4 regions of the Selenihalanaerobacter shriftii genome follow, and region 2 is predicted to be linked to each of the others. Evidence: riboswitches for the same ligand, from Rfam matches in the RefSeq annotation. Region 2 holds a riboswitch; each other region holds the start of a gene.

Region 1 (5,226 bases), on a different contig from region 2:
AACTATATTACCGGGATTGATTGACTCCCACGTTCATTTAGCTTTAGATGGAATAGATTTTAAGAAGACTACTGAAGAATGGGATTCACCAGCTAAAGTACAGAGTAGAATTGAAAAAGAATTAGCAAATACTTTAAACCATGGCATAGTGGCTATTAGAGACGGCGGTGATAAAGCAAAGATAGGTTTAGAAAGTAAGAAAAAAGTAAATCAAAATGAAATTGCAGGACCACAGATTATTGCCACTGGGCAGGCTGCATATAAGAAAGGCAATTATGGCTCGTTCTTAGGTCCTGGCATTAACTGTCGCAAGGGTATTCAATCAGAAATTAGTAGGCTTACTCAACTAGATATTGATCAATTAAAAGTATTGGTTTCAGGAATAGTCAGCTTTAGTGACTATGGCAAAGTAGGAGATGTTCAGTTTACTAACAAAGAATTAAAATATATAGTTGATTTAACACATCACTTAGGATTAGAAGTAATGGCTCATTCCAGCTCTAATGAAGCTGTAGAAGTCTCTATTGAAGCAGGAGTAGATACTTTAGAGCATGGTTATTTTCTAAGTGAAGAGTCATTAAAAAGATTAGCTGAAAAAGAAATCCCTTGGATTCCAACTGTTGTACCGGTTGCTAATCAATTAAAAGTGCCACAAGATTATTCAGAAGATGGATTAGATGTTATCAAACGCACTTATGAATTACAGTTGGAGATGATAGATAAAGCCGCAGAATTAGGGGTTAAACTAGGAATCGGTACTGATGCTGGAGCCTATCAAGTTCGCCATGGACTCTCTTATTATAGAGAGTTAGAATTATTTAATCAGACATCCCTAAGCCCTTTAGAAATCATTAAAGCAGCTACCTATAATAATGCTGAAATAATAGAGTTAAATGATGAATTAGGTAGTATAGAAATAGGAAAAAGAGCAAGCTTAATCGGGGTTAAGGATAATCCTTTAGAAAATTTATCTACTTTAAAGAAACCAGAAAGAGTTATTTATAGTCCAAATAATCAACAGGTTAAAAATGAGGAATTGCATGCATAGAACAAATATAACCCCTCAGAATTCTGAGGGGTTATTCTAATAACTTATTTTGTACTAAAAGTCTTACAATCTGTGTCCTGATGTCCATCATTTTGAATCTCAATTTTACCTGCATCACAAGCCTTCTGCTTATTATAAATACATTCTGTTACTTCACATCCTACTTTAGCCACTATTTCTCACCTCCAATTAGATATTCATCCGTTGAAAGTCACCGCAATTAGTATCATCGGTACCGTCTTTTGGTAACTCACCTTTAGTTACAGTAATCCCTTCTAATTTACATTTGTTAGGCTTACCATGATTATCACAGTTCTCAGCGTAACAGATAATTTCTGTCATGTTACCTCCTCCTTTACTTATACTTATCTTTCTTATATTATTCTTCAATTATATCTTTATATGCATTAAGTTCCTGAATAATTAAATGAAAGTTTAATGTTTTTTAATCAAATTTTGAACATGATTAATTGGTATAAGCCACTTTAAAATGGAGCAGACTGGAATAAATAAAAAATATAGTTAAGGCTGTTTTATGTTTGACCAGCGAGAGTTTAAAATAGCCCATATTTTCCTTTATGTAAGTCATCACGGAATTTGTGGGCGTTATCAATTAATTATGTGATAACCTTATTTTTCAAAAACTAAAAAGAGACCTTTAAAGCAGGCCTCTTTACATCCCAATTAATTATTCATCTTTGTCGGTCTTAGATTCTAATACCTCAAACTCTTTTTCAAGCTTTGTTAGCTCTTTCTTACCTTGATAAATACTAATCTCAGCTGTATATTTACCTGGAGTTAATTTCTTAGCTATTCCAGTGATTCGCTGATTCTTAAGCGGTAGAATCTCCTCTGTGCCTTCTGGCAAATTAAGTTTAACTCGTTCTACAAATTTATCTTCATTATCTTTAATTATCATCTTTGCTTCTGGACTACAGAATATATTTCCATTATTGAATAAATCTAAAGAAAGTAATTCTCCTTCCTTTATGGAACTAGTATGTAAACTTCTAGCTTGCACAGCATAACTATGATCTTTACCAACTACAATTGAAACTGGAACCTGCTTCTTAGTTAAAAGCTTCTTTGTCTCTGAATCATAGGCTTTTAAATTAATATTAGAATGATAACTACCATCTTCTACATTCCTAGGCACTGCTGTAGTCAATATTGCTCTACCTTTTCCTCTTCCTCGGAGAGTAAACTGTCTTCTACCTCGTAATTTTAACCATTCTAAAGCAGAATATTTATACTTCGATTCTACCTCACTACCGTCTACTACTACGACAGTATTTTCACCAATCTCACTATTCAATCTAATAATTTCACTCTTCCGCTGTCCTGGTTTAAGTTTTAAATTCAATTTCTTAGGCTCTACAGTGAAAGCACCGATTTCATCAGCACCTGGAAAATTGAAGTCTCCCTCTTTTATATCTAGCTGTTTAGACTTAATAATCTGACCATGGTCACCATATCTAAAGAAGACTCTTAAAGTATATTCACCAGATGTCAATCGTTTAGTAATCTCTCCTAAATAATCTACTTTGCTACCTGGGTGCATTCTAGTCTGACTATTTTTACGACTAGACTTACTCTCTAAAGTTATTCTTTCTACTAAGCGGCGCTTAGAATCACGAATAGTAGCTTCACCTAGGACTAAATAGTCCCAGGCTGATGGATTCTTTAGTCTTGCTTTGACAATTGGCTCTCCTTCTTTTCCAGAAGTCAGCTTTAAATCCTTTAGCTTTGCATCTGATCGTAACCCAGGCCTGTCTACTCTAATATTAAGGCGAACTGCATAACGAACCATAAATCTAATTCCATTCTTTTTCTGAGTAGTTTTTTGTGGTTCTACCATGATTACTACTGTATGAGAGCCTCCAGCATTAAAAGGTACTTTTACTCTACCAGAAACAGTTTGTTGCTGACCAGGATAAATTTTTACTTCATCATTCTCTAACTCTACCCACTTAGCAGCTAAAAAAGATTCTGTATCAGATTTTTGATAAGTAAGACTACCGTTAGTAAGTTGTACTGGCTGATATAATGAAAGTTTAACTAATTCTTCACTACCACTAGGAGTAAGATTTAAGGTGAATTCTTTAATATCACCAGGTTGCATACTCAAATCAATTACTAAAGGTTTTACACCAACAGCTAAGCCATTTTGAGTAAATATTAAAATAGTAATAATTATAATTATTATTTTTAGCATTAAAACATGCTCTGATTTTTCTTTCAATTTCATATAAACTGAACTAATATCCATAATTATCTCCCCCTACCTTATAGCCTATAATTATCTTAACTCTATTATGTTATTTACTTATCATATAAAGCTATAAATAAAATTTTGTTTGAGTTAATTATTATTCATTATAATCTTAAAAACTTACATAAATTGTTAGTTAAAATATTGTCATATATTTTATTAATAATACAAATTAATATTATTACTAACTATTCAGCTATTAATTTAAATACTAATGCTAAATGTAAACCTTTACATTAAACTTAAAAGCTAATAATGTCATTAGTTAAATTATATCTTATTTGAATTTTAATTTATTCACTTGCTGATAATATCATTTATATTAAAAGAAAGGCGAGATTTTAGTCTCGCCTTCTTAATATATCTAATATTTATAAAGTTTGTGGAGCTGCTACTGTCAATTGAAGATTAAATTCTTTGTCACCATCTGTTGCCTCTAATTCCCACCAGTCTTTATCTGTGAACCATTGAGCACCTAAATAAAGAGTATAATTATTGTTACCTGCATCAGAATTTAATTTACTAGTCCAACCATCACCATCATTTGCTCCAGACTTTACAAAAGAGTCATTTCCATTTTGAAAGTTTTGATTCTCATCAGCAAATGTCATATATGGTGAGACTATAGTATCTCCTCTATCGCCACCAGTCCATACTTTACCTTCAGGAACCATTCCTTGAAGTAACGAAGTCAACCCTTCTGTTGCAGTTATAGTTACAGGAGTATTAGACTTAACATTAAACGGAAAGAAATGACTTGGTCCATCACCATTATTATCTACATTCGGAGCTAAAAAAGTAAAATTATAACTAGCCTCATCAAAACCAATCTCTGCATATTCCTCAACTGTTAAGTCAACTCCAAGTACACTTTTATCTAACTGTTCAGCCGCCATAGAAACCACACTCATACCAAATACCAACATCATCGCTAATCCGAAAATCATTAATTTTTTCATTAATTTTCTCCTCCTCATTGGTTATAAATTACTCGCGGCCGGGTTCACCATTGGCTCCCTGCTACCCTATTGGTGACCAGTTAAAGGATAACACTTCTTCGCCTCCTCGATCGCTCGTTTTACTCTTGGCCGGTTTCATCACTAGCTCACTATCACTCCATTGATGACCAGTTAAGGAATGACAAGTCTTAGCTTCCAATGAGTAAGAAGTTTATACGTTCTTATATTTTATGTCCTTACCAACACGACCTGATATTAAAACAGTCCCTTTACTACTCCCCTTTAAGCAAATATCACCTCCTAATTAATATTACCTCGTAATTATTGAGAATAAAGACTCCTTACTAATTACGAAAACCTATTAAACTTTTAATATCAAAAATTTTAAATATAATTATCTATTTGTCAGTGTAAAATTGATCTTCCCTTTATATGTACCAGCAGTATGCTTCCAACCTACTTTTACCTTCAAAGAAATATCTGTATTAATCCCTCGTCTGTAATTGCTACCATTAATTATCATTTTTTCGTCCATTTTATTATAAGAATATTCTGAATCTCCTAATGCTAACAGAATATTTTTAGGCAAAATCTTGGCCTCATCATCACTATCACCTTGATAAATTAAAGGTTCAGTATTTATATTAAGAAGCCAATTATGATGATTTGCTTCAACTTTTAGCCTTGCCTTCTCCTCTGGTTTATAGATTCCAGGCCCGCTAGTAGCATTAATTTCAACATTATCTGGATATACACTCACATTTGTATAAGACCTTATATGTACTATGACTCTAATTGCCGGTGACTTTCCTGATTCTAGCCATCCTTTATAGGTCCCACTCGGTACCTTCCACCAGGCTTCCTTAGCTAACTTGAATTTAACTGTTGACTTTAAGTCATCATCATCTAAGAATTTAATAAAGTTATCTAAGGCATGATAATCAGAC
Region 2 (5,226 bases):
AGAAAAGATAATTAAGACGACGGATGGATGGTTGCTAGCTATTGATTTAATGGCTAGAAAATTGAAAGAAGGAATGAAATTAGAAGAAATCTTGTCTAAGGAAGATAATACTTTTGAGATGATTTTTGATTATTTAAAGTATGAAATCTTAGATGATTTAAATCATAGGTTGAAAGAGTTTTTATTGAAGACTGCTATATTAAAGAAGTTAGATGTTAGGATTTGTGATCAATTATTAGATATTGATAATAGCCAAATGATATTAGAGAAATTAGTTACTAAATCAAGTTTTATTGAAAGAATAGATCAAGGTCAATATCGTTATGGAAAACATTTTCATGAAGCTTTAAAAACGAGAACGGATAAAGTATATGATCAAGATGAATTACATGATAAGGCTAAAAAAATTTATTTAAAGAATAATTATTTTGACGAAGTTTTATATCATAGTCAAGAACTAGAAGAAAATGATGAAATAGCTCAATTAGCAGTTGCACATAGTAAAGAATGGTTAAAAGATAATGAATTTGGTTTATTACGAAAATATTTAACAGCTTTATCTGAGGAAGCATTCCATGCTTATCCATTATTATTAATCTATAGAGGAAATTTAAATTGTTGCTTAGAAGAATTTGAATTGATGATTGAGAATTATCAACAAGCAAAATATATCTTTCAGCGACAGAATAATAATGAAGGTATAGTTATAGCTTTAATAAGACTTACTAGATCATATTTTTATATAAAATCCACTAAAGGTTTAGATTATTTTCAAAAATTAAAGGGATATAAAAGAGAATTATCAACAGACCAAAAGGATATGTATACATATTTAAAGATTAAGAGTAAACTTATACAAGGTGAGGTTAAAGAAGCAGATAATTTAGTAAAAGATGTTCAAATTAGTGATAAGTATTATAATAGTTTAAAATCTAGTCTTGCTTTTAGAAAAGGTAATTTAAAGGAAGCTTTAAAGTTAATAAGAAAAGTAGGAGATTTTAATAAATATTTTTGGAATTCGATTTCTTTTCATAATAATCCGCTTTTTTATCCTATATTATATCATTTATTTAGAGGTGAAGTTGATGAAGCCCAGACGTATATATGGGAAAAATTAAAATCATGTAATGGAATTAATAAATCATTACTAGAATCATATCTAGTATTTAGTTATCGTTTATCTAGTGCTCATCTGATAGAGTATTATAATAAAGAATATATTCATATATTAGATGCTATAAATAAGCTATCTTCTCCTTTAGATTTAACTTGGCATAAGTTCGAAGTATTAGCACAATTAGTTTCTTTCCAAGCATTCTATGGGAATATAGAAGAAGGAATAAAATATGGCAAAAAAGGTTTAACGTATGCTGATGAACAAAGAGATAAATTTGCTAAAGGTATTCTGTTACGAGGACTTGGTTTTAACTATTACTTTAATGAAGAATTAATGAAGGCAGAAAATCATTTTAAAAAATCTAGATATATTTTTATAAATATAAATAATAAATTACAATTAGCTTCTTCATTAATGTGGCTAGCATTAACATTATTTAAACTTAATAAAGAAGTTGAGTTTGAAATTATTATGAGTAAATTTTTACAAATAATCCAGGAGAATTCATATGAATATCTTATTTTAAAGTCATCATTAATTGGTACTAGTGACCCTAATTATTTTATTCCTATTTTGATAGAAGCTCGTAAGTTGAAGGTTAAATCTGACTATGTTAATAAATTATTAAATGAACTTGGTTTATCAAAATTAAATAGGCATCCGGGGTACCCTTTAAGGGTCCAAGCTTTAGGTGATTTTAAATTATTTCGTGGAAGAGAAGAAGTTGTAGAAGAGGATTGGAAAAGAAAGAAAGCTAAAGAGCTTTTTAAATTATTCTTAGTTAATCATAAAAAATTAATTTCTAGAGGAAAGATTTGTAATTTATTATGGGCAGATAAAGCGATTGAGGCAGCTAAAAGAAGTTTTAATGTAACATTAAATGCATTGAATAAAATTTTAGAGCCAACAAGGTCAGCACAAGAAGAACCATATTTCATCATTAGACAAGGATCTTCTTATGGCTTAAATATAAGTATTGCTTATGATTATGATGTAGCTCTATTTGAAAAGTTGTTTAACAAAGGCAAGAAAGCAGATGAATATATAATTAGGATAAACTATTACCGCCAAGCTATTAATCTATATAAAGGTGACTTATTACCAGGTGATTTATATCAAGATTGGATTACTAAAGAAAGAGAAAGATTCATGAGTTTATTTTTAGATATGGCTGATGAATTATTAATATATTATTATCAGAATAGGGAATATGAAAAATGTATTAAATTAACAGATAGAATGTTAGAGATTAATAAACACTTTGAACAGGCATATTTTTATAAAATGAAAAGCTATAATCAAATGGGGCAACGGTCTTTTGCAATTAAAGCTTATCAGAGTTGTAAAAAAGTTTTAAATGAGGAATTAAAGATTAATCCTAATTCTAGGATAGAAGAGTATTATAGGTCAATAACTTTATAGTTTGAATATATTAAAGGAGTCATCTTATTAATAAGATGACTCCTTTAATTATTTATTTAGGTATGTAAGTACATTGTAAGTGAGATGTAATCAGTTAGAAAGGTTAATATGTTAAAATATAGTAGAATAAGAATTATATTAAAGGAATTGGAATAATAAATGAAGAATAAAAAACTATTTGTCATTTATATATATAGGCTAAAAAGATTTTGAAAGGAGAAATGGTTTGAAACCAAATAGTAGTGAACTTAATGAACTGAATATGACACTAAATAAAAAATTAGTAAAATTATCTAAGTTAGTTGAAGTAAAGAATGATTTAGTAAATAAAGAAATCATAAATTTGAGCAAAGAAATAGATAAAATAGTATTAAAGATACTTAATAAAGAAGGAAAAAAGAGATAATAGTCGAAATAACTAATATAATATACAAGAAATATACTTTATATATAAATGCATACATAATAAGCTTATTAGCGACAAATTTTTTGTATAAACTTATATAATTTATAACTACATAATATTTTATAGGATGTTTTTTATATGATATTGCATGTGCGACAACTCACAAGATTAATAATTAAAATTTTCCGTGAGAAAGGCATACCTTTTGTAAAGAAAGGGACGCAAAGCTATGAGTCTAAGGTATAGTTGATTTTATACTAAGACTGTCTGGCTTCCATGGGATAGGTGTAACAACAAACCTTATCCCTAATTAGGGATAAGGTTTGTTGTTTTTGGCTTTTATCATATATATTTAGAGATTTAAATTAGTTAGGGAGGTGATAGCTTGGCTAAATCTAGTCAGGTATTTCAAAACATAATAGATGACTTAAATTATAGTTTGAAGCACAACATAGAATCTTTAGAAGATATCATTGATAAGACTGAAGACTTCTATGGATTGATTTCAAACCGATTACCTGAGATTGAAGAGAATATAGATGAAACTATTGAGGAAACTAAATTATTAATTAATTATTTTATAGAAACTGATGAACCTGAATCTGAAATCGATACTAACTTTCAAATGAATGAGGTGTTAGAAAACTTAGAAGAGAAGATTCATCAGGTCTATGATTCATTATCAGCTAGAGATAAAGTATCTGAGATATTAGATGATTTTATAATGGATAATGATGAAGAAGAAGCTCAATTCATGGAAGTATTAAATTTAATTGAAGAGTTAGAAGAAGTATTAAGTGAGCTAGAAGACCTTTCAATTAATGCTATTATAGTTTCAGCTAAGGCTGGCAAAGATGGGGCAGGCTTTAGAGTGATCTCTAATGAGATTAATCGTTTAGCTGCTAATATTAAAGATAAGTATGAATTTATTGAAGAGAGTATATTAACTTTACAGAAGTGGTATCAAGGGTTTACAGGTGATTTAAATGAGTTAGGAACAATTGAAGAAAATATTTCATCTAATTACCGAATGGAAATTAAAGAGATATTTGAAGATATATTAGATTCATTACAGACTATTGCAGATATGTTAAAGGACTTTATGGGACATATTCAACAATCTGTAGAACCTATCTACGATATTATTATTCTAGCTCAAAATCAAGATATAATTAGACAGAATTTAGAGAACTTAATTGAAATTATGTTAAGTACTCAACAAGAGATTAAGGATTTTGAGGTAGCTAATAGTGAAGAGGAAGTTATTTTAAACAAGTTAGTCTTTATTACTGAAGTGTTAAATTTATCTAAAAAATTAATGAATAACATTTTGAAGCAATTACACGATTCATTATTCACGATTCAAGAAGAGTTTACTCAGATGAGTTCTGATTTGAATGAGATTAGAGAGGATGGGGAGCAGTTAAGTCTCTTTTTTGCTGGAGGTTCTAATGGATCTGGATCGACAGATAAGGTTAGTTTAGAATTGATTTATCAAAGATTAATTGATTTTATTCCTAAATTAACAAGTGAATTAGAGGGAATAGAAGATAGATATTCCCATTTAATCAGTGATAAAGCAGTGTTTTATGAAAATATGAATAAGATTCAAGATCAATTCTCAGATATTAGTGGGGTTGCAGGTCAATTTAATAAGATTAAACTTTTGGCTAAGATTGAATTTACCCGGATGTTAGGTACTAAGAAAGATTTTGCCAAAGATATTGAATCAGCAATTAAAGATTTCATTGACTCTAGTAAATATAATCAACAGGCATATAATGACTTAAAAGAAAATTTAGAGACTAATTACAGTCAGTTTATAGATATATCGGTAGAAGTTAAAAATAAGATTAATCAATCTACCCAAACTATTGCAGATTCAGAAGAAAAATTATTATTAACTAAGCAGTTAATTAAGGAAGCTATTCAAGCTTTACAGCAATCTATTGATGGTTTAGTCTGTGAAATAGAGACAGTTAATCAGCAGATAGATGAATGCTACACTTTACAAGATCAAGGAGAAGAAATTATTGATTCTTTAGAAGAGTTTGAGTGTAAAGCTTTACAATTAAAAGAAGATTATTTAACAAAAATAGGTCAAGATGATTGGGTAGGACATAATGAAAGACTACAGGAGTTAATGAATGAATTTACTAGTTATTTAGAACGAAAGACAGCTCAGGAGGAAATTACTGATTTAGAGATAGATGTAGGTAGTGAAGGAGGAGAACTAACATTATTTTAAGAGAGGAGGTAGGATTAATGAGAGTTAAGGAAT
Region 3 (5,226 bases), on a different contig from region 2:
AAAATATAGACTAATATTTCGATCTACATGTCTAATTTCTCTACTAGTAGCTTTAATAAAATTATTTTTTAGTTCTTCTTTAAACTTATCCATAACTAAATATCCTAAAATAATTACTGGTATTAATGAAACTAATAAAAATATGATAATTAATTTAATTTTAATGCTATTTGTAAAGGCCCCACCTTTTTCATGCATAAAGATACCTATCCTTCCATTATATTTATTTTATTAAATCATAAACTATTATTTAATACCCTAAAAATATCTACTATATATAAAATTTAGATACCATTAGATTAATCCCTTTATTTTTTACCTTTAAATCTATTTTTTCAACAGTATAATACTATTTTTCTTAATTATACATATAAATGGCCAATATATCTTCAAAAAGATATATTGGCCACTAATAAATTTAAATCCTAAATTTTTCAATTAATCCTTGTAACTTTTGTGCCATATTAGCTAATTCTTGAGATGACTTTGTTACTTCCTCTGACATATTATTAATATCCTGCGAAGCATTCATCACCTCATCACTGTTTTCAGCTAAGCCTTGAGTAGATGCCGCTGTTTGTTGAATATGGGCTGATGTTTCTTCAATTGATTCTTTAATTTTAGCAAAAACTTTACCGGTCTCTTTTACTAATTCATTTCTATCTTTAACCTTATCTTCTACTTGTTTTACTGCTTGTAATCCATCTTCCGATTTATCTTGAGTATCCTTAATTAACGTATCAATCTCCTGGGTTGCTTTAGCAGTTTCTTCAGCTAATTCTCTAATTTCCTCAGCTACCACTGCAAATCCTTGACCATGCTCGCCTGCTCTAGCTGCTTCTATTGCTGCATTTAAGGCTAACAGATTAGTCTGTTCTGCTATATTTGTAATTAGTTCTATAATTTTACCTATCTCTTGTGAGTTTGAATCTAACTCATCAATAGAATTTACAGCATTATTTACTGCTTCGTTAACTTCTGTAATACTAGTTAACTCTTCAACTTTGCTACTTCCTATTTCTGCTTGTGAATTTGCTTCTTGTGCTAAGCCAGTTACTTCTTGACTAGTTGCTGAAATCTGCTGTATACTTGCTGTCATTCCTTCAATATTTTGATTACTACTTTCAATTACAGCATTACCTTCTTCTGCTGAAGCAGATAGTTCTTCACTATATGCTGATAGATCTTCAATTGTATTAATTAAATTAGCAATCATATCTTTTAGACTACTCTGCATGTCATTAAGTGCTTGACTTAAGCTACCAATCTCTCCATCTAATTCATTATCAAGTGACTTAATATCCAAATTACCTTTAGCAATCTTTTGTGCAAAATCTGTAGCAGCAATTATTGGTTCTGTAAATCTATTAGAAAAGATTACTGCTATTATTATGATTATAATCGCTGCTATCAAGACTATCCCTAGAACTAATTTATATATATTACTTAATTTACTGGTTAGCTCTGACTTCTTCATAACTGATATAAACTTCCAACCAGTCTCAGGCGATGTATATACATTCATTAAGTAATCCTGTTGATTCATTCTTGTTTCAAAATTACTATTCTTTAATTTTGATATATTATTTAATTTATCTACACCTAACTTCTTTATGCTCTTAAAATTTAACTCTGGACGCTTCGGATGAGCTAAAATAGTCCCATCACCAGTAGTTACAATCATATAACCGGTCTTACCTATTTCTATCTCTTTTACCATATTAGTTAAGCCCTTTAAACTAACATCTAATCCTTGAACACCTATTATTTCTCCTGCTTTGTCTTTAATAGTTGTCACCGTACTTACAATTACTGCATCATCAGCTGCAAAATAATATGGTTCTGTTCTAACTACTTCACCTTTATTCTCCATGGCAGTCTTATAAAAAGGCCTCTCCCTTGGATCATAATTCTTCATAAGAGAATTAGCAGGCCACTGAATATATCCTCCATTTTTAGTGGCCATATATACATATGCTGATTTAGGATGAGTTTTAGCAAAATGAAGAAACTTTTTATAAATCTTAGCTTCAACACCTCCATTCTGTAATGGAGTCATATTTAATTCTTCTTCAGTCGTTTTATTCATATAAGTAGTTATTGTCTCATCTGCCTGTTTGATAAAATTATTACTTGCTAGCATTTGACAATTCTCTTTAACAGTTTCAAAATATAGATTAATAGCATTATCTACTTGTCTAATTTCTTTAGTGGTAGATTGGACAAAATTCTCTTTTAATACAGATTCTATTTTGTTAATTCCTAAATAACTTAATATAATTACAGGCACTAAAGAAATTAATAGTAATAAAGTAATCAACTTATTCCTAAGACTATTATTAAAAAATGACATTATTCTTTTCATATATTATCCCCCTATAGAAAATTATAAGTCTCCCCTTGCAAAATAAAGCTAATATCTTAATATTAAGATATTAGCTTTATGCTTTTAAACTTCAAAATCTTCAACTATTTTCTGTAATTCCTGAATAGAAGAAGCTTTTTGTTGAATATGAGATGCTGTAACCTTTATATCCCTCCCCCTTAACTTAAGCAACCCTATTATTCTAAACGCGATGATTATATAATCTTGATTAGTGTAATGGCTTAAAAGAAAGCCCTAAAAAATAGGACTTAATAAATTATAAAAAATTAATATAAATTTATAAAGCAATATTAAAAATATCTTTATTGTCTAAAGCTTTAATAAACACCTTGACTAACTCAGGGTCAAATTGACTCCCAGCACAAGCCTTTAATTCACAAACTGCTTCATTTTTGGAAAATGGATTTCTATAAGGTCTTTTAGACGTCATCGCTTCAAACGCATCAGCAACAGCAATGATTCTTGCTATTATAGATAATTCACTTCCTTGGAGCTTATCAGGATAACCATTTCCGTTAAAATACTCATGATGATGGCGAACTCCCAATATTATTTCATCACTTAAATCGACTTGTTTTAATAAATTAGCTCCAATTATTGGATGCTTTTGTACTTCCTTATACTCCTGGTCAGTCAATGAAGTAGGTTTATTTAAAATATTATCAGAAATACCTACTTTCCCTATATCATGTAATAACGCAGCGTATCTTAAATTATACATAGACTTTTCATCTAAACCAAGCTCTATACCGATTGCTTTTGAATACATTGCCACATCTTTACTATGTTTTGAAGTATATAAATGTTTTAATTCAATTATCTTTGAAAAAGTATCGACTAAATTAGAGTTTGAGTCAACTACTAATTTACGTCTATTTAATATTAACTGGTTTTCAATAGCTTTAGTCGTAGATATTATTAACCCTAAACTATATGAATTAGAATTGGATAATGGAGTTATCAAGCTTAAAACTCCTTCAATCTGATTATCATCATTGTGTATTGGAGAGCCATAACAATTCCAATTATGAAATGATCTATTATAATGTTCTGGTCCTTCAATCTTGATTGGTTTTTGTAATCTAATACTACAATCAACACAGTTATTTCCCATTTCTACTTCCGAAACTTGTACCCCTTCAGTAATATCTAATTCATTTAAATGTTCCTGCATTTCTTGATTACCTGCTATTTCTATAAGATAACCTTCACTATCAGCTAATATTAATAATGATTTTGAATAATCTATTTGAGAAAATAACTGCTTCATTAAAGGCTTAGCAGCTTTAATTAATTCTCTATTATTATCCTTTAACCCATTTAGATCTTTAGTAAGTAACTGCTGTACATTTAACCCATCAATAGGAGCACCTAACTCCTCACACCGTTGCCATGCCTTTAAAACCGTCTCCCTAACCGTGATACTTACCTTCTGTCCTGATGTGAATTCTTTCCAAGCTAAAAATGTCCTCTTCAGATCATTACCATTCATAATACATTTCCCCTTAAACCTTTTTAAATTAAAAAACCCTATTCCTCATAGAAGAATAGGGCTATCCCTGATAACCTTTATTACCTTCGGTAGCTTAACGATCATAGCATGATATTATTAATAGTCAAATACCATACCTTAGATTTAGAGCTTTGCGACCTCACCTTTCAATAAGTGTGCCTTTTTCGAGGAAAAATGCTAATAATATTCTTTGTTTTTATAATAAACACAAAATTTAACTATTTACAACATATTATATCTTCTTCCATATTTAATGTCAAGGGGACATTTGTCCATAATATACTATAATATACCAGTATTCCAAATAGTTATTGTAAAAATCATACAATGAAATTAATCATTAAAATATATTTATTATTAATTAATTACCATACTGCTCATCTAAATATTCAACTATTCTACTAGAGTCATATACTACAGTCCCATCATTATCTTCTAAAACTGGTACTAGAATTTGACCAGTTAACTCTTTTACCTTTGTTCTCTTATCTCTATCTCTAGGAGTTTCTATAGTTTCATAATCTAACCCTAGCTCATCTAGTTTATTTCTCACCTTTATACAGAATGGACATGTTTCAAATTGATATAATTTCATCATCATTCCTCTCCTCCTTATGTAGTATAATTTAAATATCTTTTTTATTTTATTCCCTCTTTTATATAATACTATAAATTTTTTTAATCTCCTATTAAAAAACCAAAATATTAATATCTTATGATAAGAACACAAAAAGGTCATATTGAACAAATCATCTTATATATTAATCAGTTATTTTAAATATAATGCAGAAATTATACTATAATATTAACTATTATTTTCCATTGTATAATCATGTTTAATTTATAATCATGATTGACATTTAAATGTAACTATGCTATTATAAGTATAAAATATAAAACCCAAGTATTAGCTAGCTTTATAAACTACCTAATACTCGGGGAGCTATTAAATATATTTAGTTAACAACTTCTTCATTTCTAAGAGCTTTAATTAAAGAAACCATACCAAATATCATTACAAATACAAATGGAAAGGCAGCTGCTATCGAAGCTGTCTGTAACATAGATAAGCCACCAGCTAACATAAGTGCTAAAGCTAATGAGGATTGAATTGCCCCCCAAATTAATTTTCTTTTGGTAGTTGGGTTTAAATCTCCATTAGATGACATCATACCTAACACAAATGTAGCGGAATCAGCAGATGTAATGAAGAAAGTACAGAGTAAACAGATTGCTATAAATGATATTAAACTACCTAAAGGATAATTTTGCATAACAACGAAAAAAGCTGTTGGAGTTGATTCTATAGCTTTACTGGCAATTCCTG
Region 4 (5,226 bases), on a different contig from region 2:
TATATTTTTGCGTTTCTTTCCATTCATATAAATCACCTTCTTTCATTTAATAAATTAAAGATTATTTAAACATTATCCATTAACTTCATGAAATCCTATAATAATTATAAGACTTTGCAAAATTTGCAAATGCCATGAATGGACTGTTATTCTATTACTATTATATACTGTTTAAAGTCAAAATACAAAGAAATTGATCTAATGATCAATTTCTTTGTACATTTTAAGAATCTCTTATGAAGCAGATGGAATGCCTTGTGAAGAAGCAGCTATAATGAAAGATTATTAATAATTGTAATTATCAACTTACCTTATTAACATTTAATAATTGTTCTATCTTTTCACCTGACACTGGCCGTTCAAATAAATACCCTTGTCCAATATTACAATTATTTTGTTTTAAAAAGTTATGTTGTTCTGTAGTTTCTATACCTTCCGCAATTATATTAAGATTTAAATCATTACCTATGTTAATTATATTCTTTACAAGTGCTGTTTTGTTTTTATCTTTTGAAATATCTTGAATGAAACTCCGATCAATCTTTAAATTATCTAGAGGAATATCATCCAAAATACTTAATGATGAATAACCAGTTCCAAAATCATCTAAAGCTATCTTAAATCCTATCTCTTTTAACTGCTTTAACATAGAAATTAATTCTTCTATATCATTTCTACTACTTTCAGTAATTTCTAATTCTAAATATTTAGGATCAAGCTGAGTTCTTTCTATTACTTGATTTACAGTATTTAGAAATCCTTTATTAAAAAGTTGACTCCTAGAAACATTTACTGACATATTCATCGGAGGTAGACCAGCATCTTGCCAAGCTTTATTCTGTTTACAGGCAGTCTGTAGAACCCACTTGCCAATAGGTTTAATAAGACCCGACTCTTCTGCTATTGGAATGAATTCTCCAGGAGAAACATGTCCTAATTCAGAATTCTGCCAACGAATTAATGCTTCTACTCCTATAACTTCACCTGTATTTAAATTTACTTGTGGCTGATAATGAAGTCTAAGTTCATTATTCTCTATTGCATTTCTTAATCTATTTTCTATTTTAGCCTTTTGTAAAAGTATTACATTTAAATTAGAGTCATAAAACTTATAGTCAACTTTTTTCTCATTCTTATTTGAATACATTGCTATATCAGCGTATCTAATTAGTTCATCTACATTATTGCCATCCTCTGGATAAACACTAATCCCAATACTAGGAGTTATAATTATTTCATACTCATTTATATTAAGTGGCTTAGAAAATTCACGAATAATTCTATTAACTACCTTTTTAACTTGTTTTCTCTCAATTTCTTTCATTATAATAACAAATTCATCGCCACCAAATCTACTTACTATATCATCTTCACGTGTACATTCAATTAATCTTTTTGCTGCTTTTTTTAATACTAGATCTCCAGCATCATGTCCAATCGTATCATTAACTAATTTAAAACGATCTAAATCAAGAAATATAATGGCTAATTTTTCCTGATTATTTTTAGCTTCTTTTAATAATTTATTAAGTTCTTCATTTAACAAGTTCCGGTTAGGTAAGTTAGTTAATGAATCATGATAAGCCATATGGGTAATCTTTTCTTCCATTTGCTTTCGTTTCGTTATATCTACCATAATACCATCAAGTTTATACATTTCATTATTTGAATCTAAACTAGGTGTTATGCTAGTCTTAACCCAATGAACTTCTCTATTAGAATCCTTTATGCGATGTTCAACATTAATTGTTTCTCCTGACAATAATTCATCACTTTGTTTATTAATTAATTCTAAATCATCAGGATGAATAATTTTTTTCCAAAAATCTGATGCATCTATAAAAGCACGATATGTAAGACCACATTTATCCTTACAATCTTCGGAAATAAAGACTTTATCTTCTTTTAAATCAATAGACCAAATAATTGCTTCTACATTATTAAGAATATGTTCTAACTGTTTTTGATAATCTTTTAATCGTTGAGAAGATAATTTGAACTTATCATATTGCAGACTACCCCACCAAATTATTACACCTAATACAACACCAAAACCTATTTCAAGTAATATTTCCATCAATTCAACTTCTTCAGCAATAAAATAATGAACAACATTAAAGCCTATTATTAAAATGAAAGTAATTACTGCACTAATTATACTTCGTTTATATTCTTTATACTTCATATCTTCAAGTATCTCCTTTCTAAAATCAAATCTTCTAACCCAGAATACAATTCCTCATTTTTATCCTAAATTAATACAATATATACTTTTTTTGATCACAGAAGTTTTGAATTTTCTAAAAAACTTATACTTTAAATTGATCAACTAACCCTTTTAAATCAGTAGCTTCCTCAGCTAATGATTCAGAAGTCTCTTTCATTTCTTCAGACATATCAGCAATGTTTTCAGTAGAATCAACTACTTGATCAGCACCAACAGCCATTTGTTGAGCCGCAGCACTAGCATCTCTAATTTGAAAGCTTGTTTCGCTTATGGCTTCATTTATCTCCTCAAAAGCATTACCTGCTTTAGTAATTACTTCTTCTCCAACTGCAACTTCCTTCGTTCCTTCTTCAATTGCTGTTATTGCTTCCGCAGAACCCTTTTGTGTTTCACTAATTAATTGGGCTATATCTTTAGTAGCATTAGAAGTTTCTTCAGCCAAATTTTGAATCTCTTCTGCAACCACTGCAAATCCTCTACCATGTTCTCCTGCTCTAGCTGCTTCTATAGTTGCATTTAAAGCTAATAAATTAGTCTGTTCTGCAATATTATTTATTAAATTTATAATTTTTTCAATCTCTTTTGTCTTTTCACCTAAATTCCCAATTATACCTGCTGATTCCTCTACCATATTGCGAATAGACTCCATTTCAGTAACAGCTTGCTCAATAGACTTGCTTCCATTATCAACTGTTGTATTCATTCTTTCCGCTGATGAAGAAACCATTTCAGTGTTTGATGCTATTTCTTCAATACTAGCTGATAACTCAGTAATATTAGATGTAGTAGTCCCAATATATTGATTTGATTCGTCAATAGTAGTCGATAAATCCTCACTAGAGCTACTTACTGTTTGAGCTGCTACCTTAACTCGATTTATAATATCACCCTGCTTATCAATCATATTATTAAAAGTAGTACCTAAAACTCCTAATTCATCTTCACGATAAGCAAAGCTAACTTGAGCAGTCAAGTCCCCCTGCTCTGTCTTATTTAAAATATCTACTAATTGATTAATAGGACCTGTAATATTATTAGTTACAAAAATAGCACCTGTCCCCATTAATGCCATAGCCACAAGACATGTAATTATCATCGTCCAAGCTACATCTTTATTAAACCGTGTCATATTACTAATCTGATCTGCAACTATTATATACCAGCCTAAATCTGAATTATATTCATAAGTGGCCATCATATTATTATTATTAACCTCATATTCTAATCTGCTTGTTTTATTTTCCTGAATATGATCAATAAGTTTTAAGCTATCACTGGATTTTCCATATAATACTTTTCCTTGCTTATCTATTATATAAATCTGTCCGGTTCCATTTTGAAAGTATTTCTTCTCCTTGGCATCAAGATCATCTAAATTCTTAATTAATTCTTCTTGTGACATATTAACTTCATTAAAATAATAATTTAACTCATTTGATATAGTCTCTAATTTTTCAGTAGATAATTTTTGAAGACCATCTGTCGCTGTATTATAAGTAAAGACACCTAGTAATAACAGACCAATCAATCCCAATATTCCAGAAAAAATCAATGTTTTCAATAATAGCCGGCTTTTCAAAGTACGTTCGACATCAATATCAAACATTTCTTTATTAATTAAACGCATCTTACCCCTCCTTTTTAAATAAAAAAAGGCCCCTCAAGGGCCTTAAAATGCAGTCTGGCAAGCTAAATCCTTTAAAGGATTTAGCCCCATAACTTTGCGTCCCTGCTTTTCAACAGGTTTGCCCTCTAAAATTTAAAATACTATTTTATTGTACATAATTATGATTCTAATCTATTATATTATAATTTCCTTATTATTACTGTAATACCTTTTAATTTAAAATAATTGTAATATAAAGTTATATTTGTCCCGGATATTTTGTGACAATCATCACAAAATATTGTATTTGTAATCCACTAGCATTATATTATCAAATTTAAATAACAGCCAAATCTAATGAACTCTAAATAGTAAGGATCCCAGAGAATATAATAAAAAAACAGCCTGTGTCCTCATGTTAATCAAAGTCACAGGCTTTATTCTTTAATAAATTTATTATTTATCTTATTCAATTATTTTAGCTACAATAATACTTCCCTCATAAAGTAAAATTAATGGTAAAGCCATCATAGTTTGTGAAATAATATCTGGTGGTGTCAATATAGCAGCAAAAACAAAAATACTGACTATTACATATCTTCGATTAGTAGTTAAGAATTGAGAAGTAATTAAATTTAATTTAACTAATAGAGTTATTAATAATGGTAACTCAAAAACTAAAAGAAATATACTTACTTAAAGAAAACATTGCTTCTAGATTATTAGATGTGAAACCTAAAAAGAACTTAATACCAAAAGGAATCACTACAAAAAATCCAAAAGCAGCTCCACCTATAAAGAATAAATATGATAAAGGCACTAATATCAATAAAGATTTCTTTTCGCTACCTTTAAGTCCCGGTAAAATAAACTTCCAAAATTGATAAAGAATAATTGGTAGAGCTACTAAAAAGCCTGTGAAAAAAGAAACTTTTAATTGTGTGAAAAAAGCTTCCGGAGGAGTAAGATAGACCAATTTTTTTCCAACTGGATGAGTTAATATATCTATTATCTGCTCTGCAAATAGATAGCTACCTATTGAAAAGATAACTAAAACACCAATAGAAATTAGCAACTTTTTTCTTAATTCAGTTAAGTGTTCAACTAATGACATCTGTATATCTGACATAATTATTCCTCCATCTTTAAAATATATTAGATTAAATTAAAAATTAAAACCACTTATCTAATGTTAGTACTTCTACTTCACTTCCCTTTGCTAAATATTCTATATCCTTTGGAACAACTGCCAAACTATTTGCATTAGCAAATGTGTGAAGCACTCCAGAACCTTGCGTTCCTGCTTTACTCACAAAATTTTCATTATCCTTTCTAGTAAGGATCGTCCTAAGATAGTGTCTTCTTCCCTTTTTCTTCTCAACACTTTCTTTTA

Evidence for each region. A riboswitch is a leader RNA that binds a small molecule or an ion and turns the genes downstream of it on or off. The one in region 2 is predicted to bind cyclic di-GMP.
Region 1: linked by a shared signal. The riboswitch ahead of B5D41_RS01670 (hypothetical protein) and the one ahead of B5D41_RS03635 (methyl-accepting chemotaxis protein) in region 2 are both predicted to bind cyclic di-GMP.
Region 3: linked by a shared signal. The riboswitch ahead of B5D41_RS03400 (HD domain-containing phosphohydrolase) and the one ahead of B5D41_RS03635 (methyl-accepting chemotaxis protein) in region 2 are both predicted to bind cyclic di-GMP.
Region 4: linked by a shared signal. The riboswitch ahead of B5D41_RS10295 (methyl-accepting chemotaxis protein) and the one ahead of B5D41_RS03635 (methyl-accepting chemotaxis protein) in region 2 are both predicted to bind cyclic di-GMP.

What each region holds. Positions count from the first base shown of each region.
Region 1 covers NZ_FUWM01000004.1:54,218-59,443, forward strand. Annotated here, with positions in the region: gene B5D41_RS01650 (amidohydrolase family protein) at 1-1,048, shown strand, start outside; gene B5D41_RS01655 (DUF1540 domain-containing protein) at 1,093-1,221, opposite strand; gene B5D41_RS01660 (DUF1540 domain-containing protein) at 1,238-1,390, opposite strand; gene B5D41_RS01665 (COG1470 family protein) at 1,737-3,317, opposite strand; gene B5D41_RS01670 (hypothetical protein) at 3,692-4,279, opposite strand; cyclic di-GMP riboswitch class II at 4,399-4,485, opposite strand; gene B5D41_RS01675 (hypothetical protein) at 4,674-5,226, opposite strand, start outside.
Region 2 covers NZ_FUWM01000006.1:47,702-52,927, reverse strand. Annotated here, with positions in the region: gene B5D41_RS03645 (AfsR/SARP family transcriptional regulator) at 1-2,539, shown strand, start outside; gene B5D41_RS03640 (hypothetical protein) at 2,766-2,945, shown strand; cyclic di-GMP riboswitch class I at 3,131-3,224, shown strand; gene B5D41_RS03635 (methyl-accepting chemotaxis protein) at 3,331-5,193, shown strand; gene B5D41_RS03630 (STAS domain-containing protein) at 5,211-5,226, shown strand, end outside.
Region 3 covers NZ_FUWM01000005.1:202,004-207,229, reverse strand. Annotated here, with positions in the region: gene B5D41_RS03410 (HAMP domain-containing protein) at 1-198, opposite strand, end outside; gene B5D41_RS03405 (methyl-accepting chemotaxis protein) at 419-2,365, opposite strand; gene B5D41_RS03400 (HD domain-containing phosphohydrolase) at 2,664-3,878, opposite strand; cyclic di-GMP riboswitch class I at 3,964-4,069, opposite strand; gene B5D41_RS03395 (glutathione S-transferase family protein) at 4,261-4,497, opposite strand; gene B5D41_RS03390 (glycine betaine uptake BCCT transporter) at 4,856-5,226, opposite strand, start outside.
Region 4 covers NZ_FUWM01000018.1:34,504-39,729, forward strand. Annotated here, with positions in the region: gene B5D41_RS10285 (YwbE family protein) at 1-27, opposite strand, end outside; gene B5D41_RS10290 (sensor domain-containing protein) at 302-2,185, opposite strand; gene B5D41_RS10295 (methyl-accepting chemotaxis protein) at 2,310-3,854, opposite strand; cyclic di-GMP riboswitch class I at 3,900-3,987, opposite strand; partial or broken gene tatC (twin-arginine translocase subunit TatC) at 4,299-4,962, opposite strand; gene B5D41_RS10305 (molybdopterin molybdotransferase MoeA) at 5,006-5,226, opposite strand, start outside.